Regions from separate parts of the Lentzea sp. NPDC055074 genome, predicted to be linked through region 2. Evidence: riboswitches for the same ligand, from Rfam matches in the RefSeq annotation. Region 2 holds a riboswitch; each other region holds the start of a gene.
The links. A riboswitch is a leader RNA that binds a small molecule or an ion and turns the genes downstream of it on or off. The one in region 2 is predicted to bind glycine.
Positions count from the first base shown of each region.

Region 1: linked by a shared signal. The riboswitch ahead of gcvT (glycine cleavage system aminomethyltransferase GcvT) and the one ahead of gcvP (aminomethyl-transferring glycine dehydrogenase) in region 2 are both predicted to bind glycine.
Region 3: linked by a shared signal. The riboswitch ahead of gcvH (glycine cleavage system protein GcvH) and the one ahead of gcvP (aminomethyl-transferring glycine dehydrogenase) in region 2 are both predicted to bind glycine.

Region 1 is NZ_JBSGUQ010000019.1:133,746-139,012, reverse strand. Features, by position in the region: gene ACWF7A_RS34305 (COG4315 family predicted lipoprotein) at 1-644, shown strand, start outside; gene glyA (serine hydroxymethyltransferase) at 810-2,075, opposite strand; gene gcvT (glycine cleavage system aminomethyltransferase GcvT) at 2,089-3,183, opposite strand; glycine riboswitch at 3,283-3,373, opposite strand; glycine riboswitch at 3,375-3,465, opposite strand; gene ACWF7A_RS34290 (DUF3817 domain-containing protein) at 3,511-3,813, opposite strand; gene ACWF7A_RS34285 (hypothetical protein) at 3,828-4,196, opposite strand; gene ACWF7A_RS34280 (transcriptional regulator) at 4,364-4,855, opposite strand; gene ACWF7A_RS34275 (hypothetical protein) at 5,020-5,199, opposite strand.
Region 2 is NZ_JBSGUQ010000020.1:141,888-147,154, reverse strand. Features, by position in the region: gene ACWF7A_RS35390 (MerR family transcriptional regulator) at 266-832, shown strand; gene ACWF7A_RS35385 (Clp protease N-terminal domain-containing protein) at 920-1,888, shown strand; glycine riboswitch at 1,945-2,040, shown strand; gene gcvP (aminomethyl-transferring glycine dehydrogenase) at 2,193-5,087, shown strand; gene ACWF7A_RS35375 (hypothetical protein) at 5,133-5,267, opposite strand, start outside.
Region 3 is NZ_JBSGUQ010000014.1:10,922-16,188, reverse strand. Features, by position in the region: gene ACWF7A_RS28180 (MFS transporter) at 1-987, shown strand, start outside; gene ACWF7A_RS28175 (TetR/AcrR family transcriptional regulator) at 998-1,675, shown strand; gene ald (alanine dehydrogenase) at 1,731-2,843, opposite strand; glycine riboswitch at 3,069-3,161, shown strand; gene gcvH (glycine cleavage system protein GcvH) at 3,226-3,609, shown strand; gene ACWF7A_RS28160 (L-serine ammonia-lyase) at 3,653-5,017, shown strand; gene ACWF7A_RS28155 (winged helix-turn-helix transcriptional regulator) at 5,019-5,267, opposite strand, start outside.

The DNA.
Region 1 (5,267 bases), on a different contig from region 2:
GGCTCGCCGCGGGACTCGCAGTTGTGCTGGGTCTGGGTGTCTGGAGCGCCACGGGCAGTGGCACGAACTCCAAGCCGGTGGCACAAACCGAAACCGACCTGGGCGTCCTCGGTGACTACGGCGACGTGGGTCAGCCCCCGGTACTCCAGGAACCCGCGCAGGCCCCCGAAGCCCCCGTGCAGCAGCAGGCCCCGGAGACCCCGGTCGCGCAGCCCCCGGCGGCGCAGCCCCCCGCAGCAGCACCGGTCAGCACCTTGAGGCTGGTCGGCAAGAGCGTGGACAAGATGGGCCAGGTCGTCCAGGACGGCGATGGCCGCACCCTGTACCGCTTCGACAAGGACGTTCCGAAGCCGGAAGGCAAGTCCAACTGCAACGACCAGTGCGCGGTGACGTGGCCGCCGCTGTTCTCGGACACGGTTCCGCAGCTGGAAGGCGTCGACTCGAAGCTGGTCTCGCTGATCACCCGCGCTGACGGCAAGAAGCAGGTCGCCATCGACGGCTGGCCTCTCTACACCTATTCGAAGGACCCGGCGCCGGGCAAGTGGGCCGGCCAGGGCATCGGCAACACGTGGTTCGTGATCCAGCCCAACGGCAAGCGCAACGTCGAGTGCCTCCCGCCTGGTGTGACGGCTCCGGCTGCGTAACCCCACAGCGTCCCGTTAGGACGGTCCATCTGAGACACACATCACCCTGACACGGTGAAACCCCGGCCCTGGGGAAGGGGCCGGGGTTCCCGTCGTTTCGCTCCAGGGTTCGCAGAACGCGAAGGGGCGCCACCGTTCTCCGGTGGCGCCCCTTCGCGGTTCGGCTCAGAGAGTCGAGTACAGCGGGTGCTTCGCCGCCAGCACCTCGACACGCGCGCGCAGCTCGTCGATCGCCGCGTTCGGCTTGAGGGCCTCCGCGATCACGTCGGCGACCTCGGTGAAGTCGACCTCGCCGAACCCGCGGGTCGCGAGCGCCGGCGTGCCGATCCGCAGACCGGACGTCACCATCGGCGGACGCGGGTCGTTGGGGACGGCGTTGCGGTTGACCGTGATGCCGATCTGGTGCAGCACGTCCTCGGCCTGCTTGCCGTCGAGCTCGGAGCTCACCAGGTCGACGAGGACCAGGTGCACGTCCGTGCCGCCGGTCAGCACCTTCACGCCCGCGGCCGCGACGTCCGCCTGCGACAGGCGCTCGGCGAGGATCCGCGAGCCTTCGAGGGTGCGGCGCTGGCGGTCCGCGAACTCCGGCGAGGCGGCGTGCTTGAACGCCACGGCCTTGGCCGCGATGACGTGCTCCAGCGGGCCGCCCTGCTGGCCGGGGAACACCGCCGAGTTGATCTTCTTGGCGATGTCGGCGTCGTTCGACAGGATCACGCCGCCACGGGGACCGCCGAGGGTCTTGTGGGTCGTGGTCGTCGTGACGTGCGCGTGCGGCACGGGCGACGGGTGCAGGTCGGCGGCGACGAGGCCGGCGAAGTGCGCCATGTCGACCATCAGGTAGGCCTCGACCGAGTCCGCGATGCGGCGGAACTCGGCGAAGTCCAGCTGACGCGGGTAGGCGGACCAGCCCGCGACGATCAGCTTCGGGCGGTGCTCGGTCGCCAGGCGCTCGACCTCGGCCATGTCGACGCGGCCGTCGGAGTCCGCGACGTGGTACGGCACGACGTTGTAGAGCTTGCCGGAGAAGTTGATCCGCATGCCGTGCGTCAGGTGGCCGCCGTGCGCGAGGTCCAGGCCGAGGATCGTGTCGCCGGGCTGGAGCAGCGCGAACATCGCGGCCGCGTTGGCCTGCGCGCCCGAGTGCGGCTGGACGTTCGCGAAGCCGGCGCCGAAGAGCGACTTGATGCGCTCGATGGCGAGGCGCTCGACGACGTCCACGTGCTCGCACCCGCCGTAGTAGCGGCGGCCGGGGTAGCCCTCGGCGTACTTGTTCGTCAGCACCGAGCCCTGCGCCTGCAGCACCGAGACGGGCGTGAAGTTCTCCGAGGCGATCATCTCGAGCGTGCCCTGCTGGCGAGCCAGCTCGGCCGCAACGGCCTCGGCCACCTCGGGGTCGTACTCCGCGAGGGAAGCGTTGAACTGGTCGGACATCTGGAAGATCTCCCTACTTGGCGCGCTTGTAGAACGGAAGTGCGACGACCTCGACCGGCTGCTTCTTGCCGCGGACGTCCACCAGCAACTGGGTGCCCGGCTCGGCACTGGCCTTCGTCACGTAGGCCATGGCGACGGAGTAGCCGAGGGTCGGGGACAGCGCGCCCGACGTCACCTCGCCCACGACCTCGTCGCCGTTCAGCACCGCGTACCCGTGGCGCGGGGCACGGCGCTCGGGGGTCTTCAGCCCGACCAGGACCGAGTCCACACCGGACTCGGCGACCTTGGTCAGCGCGTCACGGCCCACGAAGTCGCCCGGCTTGTCGAGCTTCACGACGCGGCCCAGGTTCGCGTTGTACGGCGTCAGCGACGTGGTGAGCTCGTTGCCGTACAAGGGCATCCCGGCTTCGAGGCGCAGCGTGTCGCGGCAGCCGAGACCGCACGGCTTGAGCTCGTGCGTCTCGCCCGCGGTCAGCAGCGCCGCCCAGACGGCCGGCGCGTCGGCGGGCGCGACGAACAGCTCGAAGCCCTCCTCGCCGGTGTAGCCGGTGCGTGCCAGCAGGGCGTCGACACCGGCCACCGTGGACGGGTACGAGGCGTAGTACTTGACCGACGCCAGGTCCGTCTCGGTCAGGCCGGACAGGATCTCGACGGACTTGGGGCCCTGGATCGCGATCAGGGCGTAGTCCGTCGACTTGTCCGCGACGACGGTGTCGAAGCCGGCGGCGCGCTCGACCAGTGCTTCAGCCACCACTGAAGCGTTGGAGGCGTTCGCGACGACCATGAACTCCTGGTCGCCCAGGCGGTACACGATCAGGTCGTCGATCACGCCGCCGTCGGCCTGCGTGATCATCGTGTAGCGCGCCTTGCCGACGGCCAGCGCCGAGATGTGGCCGACGAGCGCGAAGTCGAGGGCCTCCCCCGCCTGCGGGCCGGTCAGGACGATCTCACCCATGTGCGTGAGGTCGAAGAGGCCCGCGGTCTGGCGCACCGCGTGGTGCTCCGCGAGCTCGGACGAGTAGCGCAGCGGCATCCGCCAGCCCGCGAAGTCGGTGAACATCGCGCCGAGCTGCTCGTGCTCGGCGTTCAGAGGCGTGAGGCGGGACATCAGAACGCTCCTCCAGGGTGCGCCAAAGGACCGGACGCGGCCGGCTGAGGCATCAGAAGAATGACACGGTCCATCGGAGACTCCTCACTAGAGCGAGCCTCCCCCTCTGTCATGAGCCTGAGAGCTTCGCCACGCAGAGCGTGACTTGCACCGTGGGCGAGGCTGCCGAGCAGCCTGCTTTCCAGAGTTGCCTTCGTCGTGCGGTACCTGTACCTGAGAGATTCCGGGGAGGAGTTGCTCCTACGGTGTCCCCGCTGAAGGGGACTCTCCCGCGCGACATCGACGGCCGTGTTCAGTTGGTAGCCCCAGACGCTAGCAGGCCAAACGTCACAACGGCACGCCCTGCGCGGTCTTCTCGACCACCTTGCGCTCCGCCCAGAAGGACAGGAACGGGATCGTGCCGGCGATCAGGACCAGCAGGGTGCCCTTGATCGACCAGCGCAGCTTGAGCGCCAGGTCGACGGAAATCACCAGGTAGATGGCGTAGAGGAAGCCGTGGATCGGGCCGACGACCTTCATCGCGCCACCCATGTCCGCGGCGTACTTGAGCACCATCGCCACGACCAGGAGCAGCAGGAAGACTCCGACCACGTAAGCCATGACCCTGAACCGGGTCAACGCACCCTTCATCTGCCCGCCTTCGCTCAACGACCGTCCCGCGCGTTGAGGTCCGCGAGCATGCGGTTGTAGGCCGCGAGCTCCGCGTCTTCGTCATCGTCGAGGTGCTCGACAGGCGCGGGTTTGACGGCGACAACCGTACTTTCCGGCCTGGGAGCAGGTGCAACCGGATCCTCGTCACGCCGCTGACGTGCCAGCCGGCGGAACCGCCACACCATGAAAAGGGGGAAGAGGCCGAAGAGCGGCCACTGGAGCACGTACCCGAGGTTCTGGAACGTGCCGCTGGCGGACTCGAAGCGCTGCCACTGCCACCAGGCGAGCCCGCAACAGACGATCAACGCCGCCAGACAGGCGAACGCGATCAGCACACGTTGGGGAGTAAGGAGGCCGCGCACGACCTCAGACTACTTGGGTGAGGCCTCCTGACGGAGGCCACCCCGTGGGGGTCCGGGGGCTTGCCCCCGGCTGGGGCGTGGGGGCTCGGCCCCCACAGAACACGCGGAACGATCGGGGTGAGCGCAGTCCGCGAACATGGGGGCCCCAATCGCGGAGCCCCGGTCCACTACGCCACGCCGTCCCGGCGCTGCCTCTGCAGACGAGCAACACACCAGGCCGCGGCGGAGCCACGACGAAGGTGCTGGAGAACCGTCATCGGTCCCAGGCGCCTCCCGAGGTCGGCAGGGGACAGGCCGGCCGCGCGGTAGTCGAGCGCGCGCTGGTCCAACGGGCTGATGCCCGCGTCCCACCACTGCTCGGCCTCGGCGACGTCGCCCACCAGCTGCCAGTAGCTCGCCGCGGCGGCGAGCAGTGCCTCGGGTGCCTCCGGCGCCCGCTTGCGCATCGCGGCCACGTAGGCCGGATCCGCCGAGTCGACCTTGACCAAGCCACGCGACCCGCTCCTGCCGCCCCGCTGGACGGGGATGCCAGGCGCCGAGGGGGGAGCCTCCGCGAGCCACGCGTTCTTGATCCGGTTCACCTCCTGCATCTCTGCGTCATCAGACCGTTCAGCCGCCCACTGCTGCAACAGCTCGTGGACCCCGGAGTCCTCGACCATATGTGCCTCCTCGTCGGTCGGGGATCGGCCATTGCAGCGGAAGGTATTCGGTAGGTCTGACAATCGCCAGACCCTGAATCGCCAGAACACCCGTTACCAGTGCGTGATTGGCCGCTTTCCACCCATCCGGCTCAACGCAGATGGCCGAGGATCACCGTCCGTCACTAGCTGAGCGGGGTGGCCGTCCCGAAGAGGCTCCTGATGAAGGTGATGATCGACTCCGCCCCCTGACGCAGCCAGCCGAGAACCTGCTGGACCGCCGAAGCGGACTGCTCGGGCTGGGTGATCAGGAGGAACAGCACCAGCGCGACGCCCGCCAGCACTAGCACCTTCTTGAGGTTCACAGGTACCTCTCCGTCCGTGTGGTTCACCGGTCGGGCGGCCGGCCGCCCGTGTCACCCGACATGGTCCC
Region 2 (5,267 bases):
GTCAGTTCATTCGGATGTCCCTCGATCAGACTACTTACGGTCGTCATGGCCGCTAAACGATCACTAAACGTCACCTGAACGTGCTAGTTCGGGTGACGGTATGACTCTCAACCTCAGGTTGAGGGTCGCAACTCCCCGCGCGTCGCGTTGACCTGCCATCGGACCGGTCTTACCGTCGAACTCGAGTGGACGTCGCCGCTTCACGAGAGTGGACGCGGCGGCTTGACGGTCATGAGTTTCGTGGCCGTTCCGAGGGGAGGCAGGCGTGGTCGAGGAAGCGCCCTTGAGGGCCGAATCCGGGCTGCAGGGTGAACTGTTCCCGGACTCCTCGCTGCCGGACGAGCTCGTCGGTTACCGAGGACCCGCGGCGTGTCAGATCGCGGGCATCACGTACCGGCAGCTCGACTACTGGGCAAGGACCGGGCTGGTCGCGCCGACGATAAGGATGGCGCACGGCTCCGGGAGCCAGAGGCTGTACTCCTTCAAGGACATCCTGGTGCTCAAGGTCGTCAAACGGCTGCTCGACACCGGCGTCTCGTTGCAGAACATCAGGGTCGCGGTCGACCACCTGCGCCGCCGCGGCGTGCAGGACCTCGCGAGGATCACGCTCTTCTCCGACGGCACCACCGTCTACGAGTGCACCTCGCCGGAGGAGGTCGTCGACCTGCTGCAGGGCGGTCAGGGCGTGTTCGGCATCGCGGTGAGCGGTGCGATGCGGGAGATCTCCGGCACGATCCACGAGTTCCCGGCCGAACGTGCGGACGGCGTCGAGATCGCCCCGATGACCGAGGACGAGCTGACCCGCCGGCGTCGCGAGCGCGCCACCGGCTGACCGGCCCGATGACCGTGGCCGACTGGCCGCCGTGAGTGGCCGGTCGGCAGAAGCGCCGCGATCACGCTGATCCCTAGCGTTCACGGCATGACGCACACCCCTTCCTCGCAGGTCGTGAAGGTGCTGGCCGCCGCGGTGCAGCGAGCCGTCCGGCTGGAGTTCGGCTTCCTCGGCACCGAGAACCTGCTGATCTCGCTGATCGACACCATCGGTCCGGGCCGCAAGCTCGGCGTGAGGTCGCTGGCGGCCCAGGCGATGGCGCGGGGGACCGAGCACTGGGCCGGTGACGACGGCGGTGTCGTTCCCGAGTCCCATCCGGACGTCACGGCGCTGATGAGCGCCGCCTGCGACCTGGCCCGCGTGGACACCGTTCTGCCCGTCAGCCGCGCGCTGGAGGACTGTCTCCTCGCCGCTGCCGGCCAGGCGGGCGAAGGCGTGCTGACCACGACCCACCTCTCGCTCGCGTTGCTGGCGCAGGACTCCGGTCGTGCGGCCGACCTGTTCGTGGTGCGCGGTGTGGACGTCGAGGCGACGGCCGACGCCGTGCGAGCCGACGCCGCGCGGCCCTACGCCGAGCAGGAGGAAGCACCCGCCGTGTGGTTGCTGCGCAAGGCGGGAGCCCTGGAGGGCGAGTCCGGCGGCGGGTACGTGCGCTGGCTGACCAAGCTCGTCTCGCGCGGCCAGGGGCTCGGCGGTCCGATGCTGACCGTCGTGCGCAACGAGGCCGAACGGCTCGCGGTCGCCGCACGGCGTGACCTCTCGTCACGGGACCTCGTCGAGGCGGTGCTGACCGTCGACCACCAGCTCGCGGTGGCGGGCCGCAGGCTCAAGGCGGAGTTCGAGACCGGTGGCGCCGCGGCCCTGCGAGAGGCGGGCGTGGACCCGTCCGCGTTGCCCGCGGGCGGCACCGTGGAACGCGCGGTGGAACGGGCGAAGCTCGTCGCCGCCCGGCGCGGGGACGCGGTCGTGGGCACCCGGCACCTGCTCGAAGCGCTCCGCGACGACCCGGCGGACCCGGTCGCACGGGTGCTCACCGGTCTCGGTGCTGAGACGTAGGTCGCGTCCCTAGGGACTACCTGGACTGCCTGCGGGTATTCTTCGCGGGTAGTCGCTGAACTCAGGCGGGAGAGACCGGGCCCCGAGCCCGGCGCCGAAGGAGCAAGTCCCTCCCCGGGAACCTCTCAGGCATCCAGGACCGCTCGAGCGAGACGCCTCTGGAAAGTGGATCCCCCGGGATCCCGCCGACGGTGAAAGCCCAGCCTGTGCAGGTGGGTGAACCTCTCAGGCGCCCGACATCGGGTACGGACAGAGCGGGGAGGGCACCAGGACACGTGTGCCCGCAGCCCCCCGGAGGCGTTTGATGACGCAGGACCGCATTCCGCTCGCCGCTCTCGAGCACGGCACCCCGTTCGCCGACCGCCACGTCGGCCCGCGCCCCGCCGAACTCGCGCGCATCCTCGACGTCATCGGCGTCGGGTCGCTCGAGGAGCTGGCGCAGCACGCGGTGCCTTCGTCCATCCACGAGCGCGACCTCGTGCTGGACCTGCCCGCCCCGGCCACCGAGACCGAGGCGCTCGCGGAGCTGCGCGAGCTCGCGTCGCAGAACCGCCCGATGACGCAGATGATCGGCCTGGGCTACTACGACACCGTGACGCCGGGCGTGATCCTGCGCAACGTGCTCGAGTCGCCCGCCTGGTACACCGCGTACACGCCGTACCAGCCGGAGATCTCGCAGGGCCGTCTCGAGGCGCTGCTGAACTTCCAGACGATGGTCGGCGACCTGACGGGCCTGCCGGTCGCGAACGCGTCCATGCTGGACGAGTCGACCGCGGCCGCCGAGGCGATGACGCTCGTGCGCCGCGCCGGCAAGTCCAAGTCGAACAAGTTCGTCATCGACTCCGACACGCTGCCCCAGACGCTCGCCGTAATCGAGACGCGCGCCGAGCCGCTCGGCATCGAGATCGTCGTCGCCGACCTGTCGCAGGGCATCGAGGGCCTGGGCCTCGGCGGTGACTTCTTCGGCGTGCTGCTGTCCTACCCCGGCGCGTCCGGTGTGGTGCGCGACCAGAAGGCGCTCATCGAGGAGATCCACAACGCCGGTGCGCAGGCCGTCGTCGTCGCCGACCTGCTGGCGCTGACGCTGCTGCGCGCGCCGGGCGAGATCGGCGCGGACGTCGTCGTCGGCACCACCCAGCGCTTCGGCGTCCCGATCGGCTTCGGCGGCCCGCACGCGGGTTACATGGCCGTCCGGTCCGGTCTGGAGCGTCAGCTGCCCGGCCGTCTCGTGGGCGTCTCCGTCGACTCGGACGGCTCGCTCGCCTACCGCCTCGCGCTGCAGACGCGCGAGCAGCACATCCGCCGCGAGAAGGCCACGTCGAACATCTGCACCGCACAGGTGCTGCTGGCCGTCATCGCGTCCATGTACGCCGTCTACCACGGTCCCGAGGGCCTGCGTTCGATCGCGACCCGCGTGCACCGCCTCGCGACCGTGCTCGCCACGGGCCTGTGCGAGGCCGGTCTGGACGTCGTACACGGCGAGTTCTTCGACACCGTCGAGGTCCGCGTCGAGGGCCAGGCCGCGGCGGTCGTCGCGAAGGCTCGCGAGGCCGGCATCAACCTGCGCCTCGTCGACGCCGACGTCGTCGCGATCGCTTGCGACGAGAAGACCACGCGCGCGCACATCATCGCCGTGTGGGAGGCCTTCGGGGTCACCGGGTCCGATGTGGACGCGATCGACGCCGACACCGCCGACGGCATCCCGGCCGACCTGCGCCGCACCTCGGACTACCTGACGCACCCGGTCTTCCACGCGCACCGCTCCGAGACCGCGCTGCTGCGCTACCTGCGCGCGCTGTCCGACAAGGACGTGGCGCTCGACCGCAGCATGATCCCGCTCGGCTCCTGCACGATGAAGCTGAACGCCACCGCGGAGATGGAGTCCATCACCTGGCCGGAGTTCTCGACGCTGCACCCGTTCGCGCCCGTCGAGGACGCCCGCGGTCTGCTGAAGATCGTGTCCGACCTGGAGGCGTGGCTCGCCGAGGTCACCGGCTACGACGCCGTCTCGCTGCAGCCCAACGCCGGCTCGCAGGGTGAGTTCGCCGGTCTGCTGGCGATCCGCGCGTACCACCGCGCGAACGGCAACGCCGACCGCGACGTCTGCCTGATCCCGTCGTCCGCGCACGGCACCAACGCCGCGTCCGCCGTCATGGCCGGCATGCGCGTCGTCGTCGTGAAGTGCGACGACAAGGGCAACATCGACATGGGCCACCTGCGTTCCACGGTCGCCGAGCACGCGGACGACCTGGCCGCGATCATGATCACCTACCCGTCGACCCACGGCGTGTACGAGGACACCGTCCGCGAGGTCTGCGGCCTGGTCCACGACGCGGGCGGCCAGGTGTACGTCGACGGCGCGAACCTCAACGCGCTGATCGGCCTCGCCCGCTACGGCAAGTTCGGTTCGGACGTCTCGCACCTGAACCTGCACAAGACGTTCTGCATCCCCCACGGCGGCGGTGGCCCCGGCGTCGGCCCGATCGGCGTGAAGTCCCACCTCGCCCCGTTCCTGCCGAACCACCCGCTGCAGCCGACGGCCGGCCCGGCCACCGGTGTCGGCCCGATCTCGGGCGCCCCGTGGGGGTCCGCGTCGATCCTGCCGATCTCGTGGGCCTACGTGCGCATGATGGGCGGCGACGGCCTGCGCCGCGCCACCCTGACCGCCGTGGCGGCCGCGAACTACGTGGCCCGCCGCCTCGACGAGCACTACCCGGTCCTCTACACCGGCGAGGGCGGCTTCGTCGCCCACGAGTGCATCCTCGACCTGCGCCCGATCACCAAGGCCACCGGCGTGACGGTGGACGACGTCGCGAAGCGCCTCGCCGACTACGGCCTGCACGCCCCGACGATGTCGTTCCCGGTCGCGGGCACCCTGATGGTCGAGCCGACCGAGTCCGAGGACCTGGCCGAGATCGACCGGTTCATCGACGCCATGATCGCCATCAAGCGCGAGATCGACCGCGTCGGCGCCGGCGAGTGGCCCGTCGAGGACAACCCGCTGCGCAACGCCCCGCACACCGCGGCCTGCGTGACGACCGGCGAGTGGAACCACCCGTACACCCGCGAGGAGGCCGTCTTCCCCGCGGGCCAGAGCAGCACGCCGAAGATCTGGCCGCCGGTCCGCCGCATCGACGGCGCGAAGGGCGACCGCAACCTGGTCTGCTCCTGCCCGCCGCTCGAGGCGTACAGCAGCTGACGTGGTTCGAGGGAGAAGGGGCGCACTCGGGGGTGCGCCCCTTTTTCACGCCCCGACGGGGCAGGCGTCGTCGCCGCAGTTCTCGTCGGCGCTCAGACCGGGCTGGTTCAGGTCGTGCTCGAACGCGAAGTGGAAGCAGTCCGGGTGCATCCGCTCGAACAGCTCGAAGTCCTCGGTCTC
Region 3 (5,267 bases), on a different contig from region 2:
TTCGCGGCCGGGCCGGTGATCGGCGGCGCGCTGATCAAGCACTTCTGGTGGGGCTCGGTGTTCCTGATCAACGTGCCGGTGGCGGTCCTCGCGGTCGCGGCCGTCGCGATGCTGGTGCCGGAGTCCAAGGACCCGACCGTGCGCAAGCCGGACGTGCTCGGCTCGATCCTGTCGATCATCGGCATGGTGTCGATCGTGTACGCGGTGATCGAGGTGCCGGAGCACGGGTTCGGCTCGGCCGAGTTCGGCGTGCCGGTCGCGATCGGCCTGGTCACGATGACGGGTTTCGCCTTGTGGGAACGGCACACCGCCGACCCGATGCTCGACCTCGGGTTCTTCCGGAACCGCCGTTTCACCGGCGCGGTGGCGTCGGGCGTGCTGGCGGCGTTCGGCATGGCGGGCTCGCTCTTCCTGCTGACGCAACACCTTCAGGGCGTGCTCGGCTACAGCCCGCTGGAGGCGGGTGTGCGGGTGGCACCGATGGCGATCGCGTTGCTCGTCACCAGCAACACGTTGGGGCAGTTGGTGATGAAGCTCGGCGCGGGCACGGCGATGCTGCTGGGCATGACGATCGTCGCGGCCGGCGTGGCGTTGCTGTCGATCGGCACGACCTACCCGCCGACGCTGGCCGGTCTGATCCTGATCGGCGTGGGTGTCGGTGTGTCCCAACCGGTCGCGGTCAACGCGCTGATGGGGTCGATCCCGCCGGAACGCGCCGGCATCGCGTCCGGGCTGTCGGGCACGCTGACGGAGCTGGGCTCCTCGTTCGGCATCGCGGTGCTCGGTGCGCTGCTGTCGGCGCGGTTCGTGGCCTCGTTGCCGGACGGAGTTCCGGGCCGGTCGCTTTCCGAGGCGCTGCACAGCGGCGCGGACATCACCGTCGTGCGCGAGGCGTTCTCCGACGGCATGAGCGTGAGCCTCGTGATCGGGGCGATCGCGGTGTTCCTGGGAGGTGTTGTGGCCAGCGTGTTGCTCAGGCGTGCATAGGATCGTCGGCGTGGACAGCGTCTGGTTCAGCAAACCCCGGCCCAGCAGCGGTCAGCCTCTCGGCCTCAGCCGGGAGGCGATCGTCCGCAAGGCGATGGAGATGCTGGACGAGCACGGCCTGCAGAAGCTGTCCATGCGCAAGCTCGCGGCGGCACTGGGCGCCGCCCCCATGTCGCTGTACTGGCACGTGCCGACGAAGGACGCGCTGATCGAGCTCTGCCTCGACGAGGTCTACGGCGAGTTCACCCTCCCCGATCCCGAGGCCGACTGGGAGACCGCGGTGCGCGGGATGATGCACGAGCTGCGCCAGCTCGCGCTCAAGCACCCGTGGTGGATCCGCGGGATCGGGGAGTTCAACACGTTCGGCCCGAACGCGGTGGCGTACGCGGACGCCATGTTCGAGCCGATGCTGCGTGCCGGGCTCTCGACCGTGGCCGCCGCCCAGTCGATCTCCGCGGTGGGCAGCTTCGTCAACGGGCACGCGATCGCGGAGGTCAACTTCCTCGGGCGCGGCGGGATGGACTCGCCGCCGGACCTGGCGAAGATCGCCGACCTCTACCGGGACGAGCACCCCCGCTACGTCGCGATGCTGGACGAGCCGGACCTGTGGACGCTGGACGGGCAGTTCGAGTTCGGACTGGACTGCGTGATCGACGGCATCAAGGCCCGCGTAGCCGCCCTCAGATAGGCGAAACCCCCGCAGCGGTTCACGCGTGCGGGGGCCTCATTCATTCAGTTGGCTTTCAGACCACGCTCTCGAGCGGCGTGTGCGGCAGACCGGTCGCCTCGGCCACCGGGCCGTTGGTCAGCTGACCGGCGTGCACGTTGAGACCCAGGGCCAACGAACGGTCGTCCTTCAGCGCCCGCGTCCAGCCCTTGTCGGCCAGCGCGACCGCGTACGGCAGCGTCACGTTGGTCAGCGCGTAGGTCGAGGTGCGCGGGACGGCGCCCGGCATGTTCGCGACGCAGTAGAACACCGAGTTGTGGACCTCGTAGGTCGGCTCGGCGTGCGTGGTGGCGCGCGAGTCCTCGAAGCAACCGCCCTGGTCGATGGCGATGTCGACGAGCACCGAACCCGGCTTCATGTCCGCGACGAGCGCGTTCGACACGAGCTTCGGGGCCGCGGCACCGGGGACGAGCACGGCGCCGATGACCAGGTCGGCCTCGCGGACGGCCTGCTCGATGGCGAACGAGTTCGAGGCGAGCGTGCGCAGCCGGCCCTGGAACTGGGCGTCGATCTGGCGCAGGCGGTCGACGTTGGTGTCGAGGATCTGCACGTCCGCGCCCATGCCGACGGCGATGGTGGCGGCGTTGACGCCCGCCACGCCGCCGCCGATGACGACCACGCGGGCCGGGGCGACACCGGGGACGCCACCGGGCAGCACGCCGCGGCCACCGGAGGGCTTCATCAGCGCGAACGCGCCGACCTGCGGGGCCAGCCTGCCCGCGACCTCGGACATCGGGGCGAGCAGCGGCAGCGAGCGGTTCGGCAGCTGCACGGTCTCGTAGGCGATGGCCGTGGTGCCGGACGCGAGCAGCGCCTCGGTCAGCGGCTTGTCGGCGGCGAGGTGCAGGTACGTGAAGAGGGTCTGACCGGCACGGAGACGCGGGTACTCCTCCGCGATCGGCTCCTTGACCTTGAGAACCAGGTCACCCTCGGCCCACACGTCGTTGGCGGTCGCGAGGATCTTGGCGCCCGCGGCGAGGTACTCCTCGTCCGTGATCGCGGAACCGAGACCGGCGCCCTGCTCGACGTAGACGTCGTGCCCGCGGCTGGTCAGCTCGTGCGCACCGGCAGGGGTGAGAGCGACGCGGTACTCGTGGTTCTTGATCTCGCGGGGAACTGCGATCCGCACGATGACTCCTCCGTTCGGTGGCCGACATCTCATAATGTGGGCCAGTCGCGAGGCCATGTCACTGTGCTGGCAGCACTATCTGCCACCCCCTGGTTTGTTCGTCTGGGACAGAGCGACCTGAGCCTCGTTCGCGTTCCCCTGGACCATCCCGCGTTGACACTCGGCGGGGGCCGCACATAGCGTTCGCCGCGGACAACTGAACACCGGCCGCGGCGCGCGAGCGCCAGAACCCGCGTGGGAGAGACCTCGACGAACCGGTCGGGGCGCCGAAGGGGCAAGCTCCCGCACACTCTCAGGCAGCAAGACCACTCGGGGTAGGCAACTCTGCACGGCGGAGGGGGCGCAAGTTTCCTGATCCGTCACAGCCAGAGGAGTCGCCGCCGTGGAGTTCCCCGAGAACCTGCTCTACACCGTCGAGCACGAGTGGGTCGACTGGACGCCGGGCACCCAGGACCCGCTGACCTGCGGAATCACCGAGTACGCCGCCGACGCCCTCGGCGACATCGTGTACATCCAGCTTCCCGAGGTCGGTGCCGAGGTCGTCACCAACGAGGTCTGCGGCGAGCTGGAGTCCACCAAGTCCGTCAGCGACCTGTTCTCGCCCGTCACCGGTGAGGTGATCGAGGTCAACAGCGCCGTCGTGGACGACCCGGCGGTCGTGAACAGCGACCCGTACGGCGCCGGCTGGCTCTTCAGGGTCCGCGTGGACTCGGCGGAGAACCTGCTCACGGCGGCGAAGTACGCCGAGCTCACCAAGTCCGACTGACATGGGCCTGACTGACCGCTCCACCACCACGAAGGACTGATCAGTGGCGATCAGCGTTTTCGACCTCTTCTCCGTCGGCATCGGACCGTCCAGCTCCCACACGGTCGGACCGATGCGCGCGGCCGCGATGTTCGTCGACAAGCTCGGCGACGGAGTGTCCTCAGTGGACCGCGTGCACGTCGAGCTGTTCGGCTCGCTCGGCGCCACCGGACACGGGCACGGCAGTCCCAAGGCCGTGTTCCTGGGTCTCGAAGGCAACCTGCCCGAAGAAGTCGACCCCGCGGCCGCGGCCCACCGCGTCGAAGAGATCATCTCCGGCGGCCGGCTGAAGCTCGGCGGCGCGCACGAGATCGACTTCGTGCACGACCGCGACCTCGTCATGCACCGCCGCAAGTCACTCCCGTTGCACCCCAACGGGATGAGCTTCGAGGCGTTCAGCGGCGGGAAGTCGGTCGAGCACGCCGTCTACTACTCGATCGGCGGCGGTTTCGTCGTCGACGAGAACGCGTCGGGCACCGACCGGATCAAGCCCGACTCGACGCCGTTGGCACACCCGTTCCTGACCGGCGACCAGCTCCTCGCGCGCTGCCGCGAGACCGGCCTGTCGATCAGCGAGATCATGATGGCCAACGAGCTGTCGTGGCGCACGGAAGCCGAGGTCCGCGAAGGACTCCTGCACATCTGGCACGTCATGCAGGAGTGCGTCGAACGCGGCTGCACCGAGCACGGCGTCCTGCCGGGCGGCCTGAAGGTGCGCCGCCGCGCCGCCGAGATGCGCAGGACGCTGGAGAAGGAGCACTTCGTCACCGACCCGCTGCGGGTCATGGACTGGGTGACGCTCTTCGCGCTGGCCGTCAACGAGGAGAACGCGGCAGGCGGCCGTGTCGTCACCGCACCGACCAACGGCGCGGCCGGCATCGTCCCCGCGGTCCTGCACTACTACACGAAGTTCGTGCCGGGAGCGTCCGACGACGGCGTGGTCAGGTTCCTGCTCACGGCGGGCGCGATCGGCGTGCTGTTCAAGGAGAACGCGTCGATCTCCGGCGCCGAGGTCGGCTGCCAGGGCGAGGTCGGCTCGGCCTGCTCGATGGCCGCCGGCGGTCTCGCCGAGGTTCTGGGCGGTACGCCCGAACAGGTCGAGAACGCCGCCGAGATCGCCATGGAGCACAACCTCGGGCTGACGTGCGACCCGATCGGCGGCCTGGTGCAGATCCCGTGCATCGAACGCAACGCCGTCGCGTCCATCAAGGCCATCACGGCTGTGCGCATGGCCTTGCGGGGCGACGGCTCGCACTTCGTGTCGCTCGACAAGGTCATCAAGACCATGCGGGACACCGGCAAGGACATGTCGGTCAAGTACAAGGAGACGGCACGCGGCGGCCTCGCCGTGAACGTCATCGAGTGTTAGGTCAGCGGGCGTCGTAAGCGGCCTGAGCCGCCAGCACGTCCGGCATGCGCGCCTCCAGCAAGTGGATGAGCGCGAGCAGCCTGTCCGCCGTCTCGCGCCCGAGCGGCGTCAGGCTGTAGTCGACGCGCGGCGGGTTCGTGTTCTGGGCTTCCCGGTGCACGAGCCCGTCGCGCTCGAGGGCCTGCAACGTCTGCGAGAGCATCTTCTCGCTGACCCCGTCGACGCGGCGGCGCAGCTCGTTGAAGCGCAG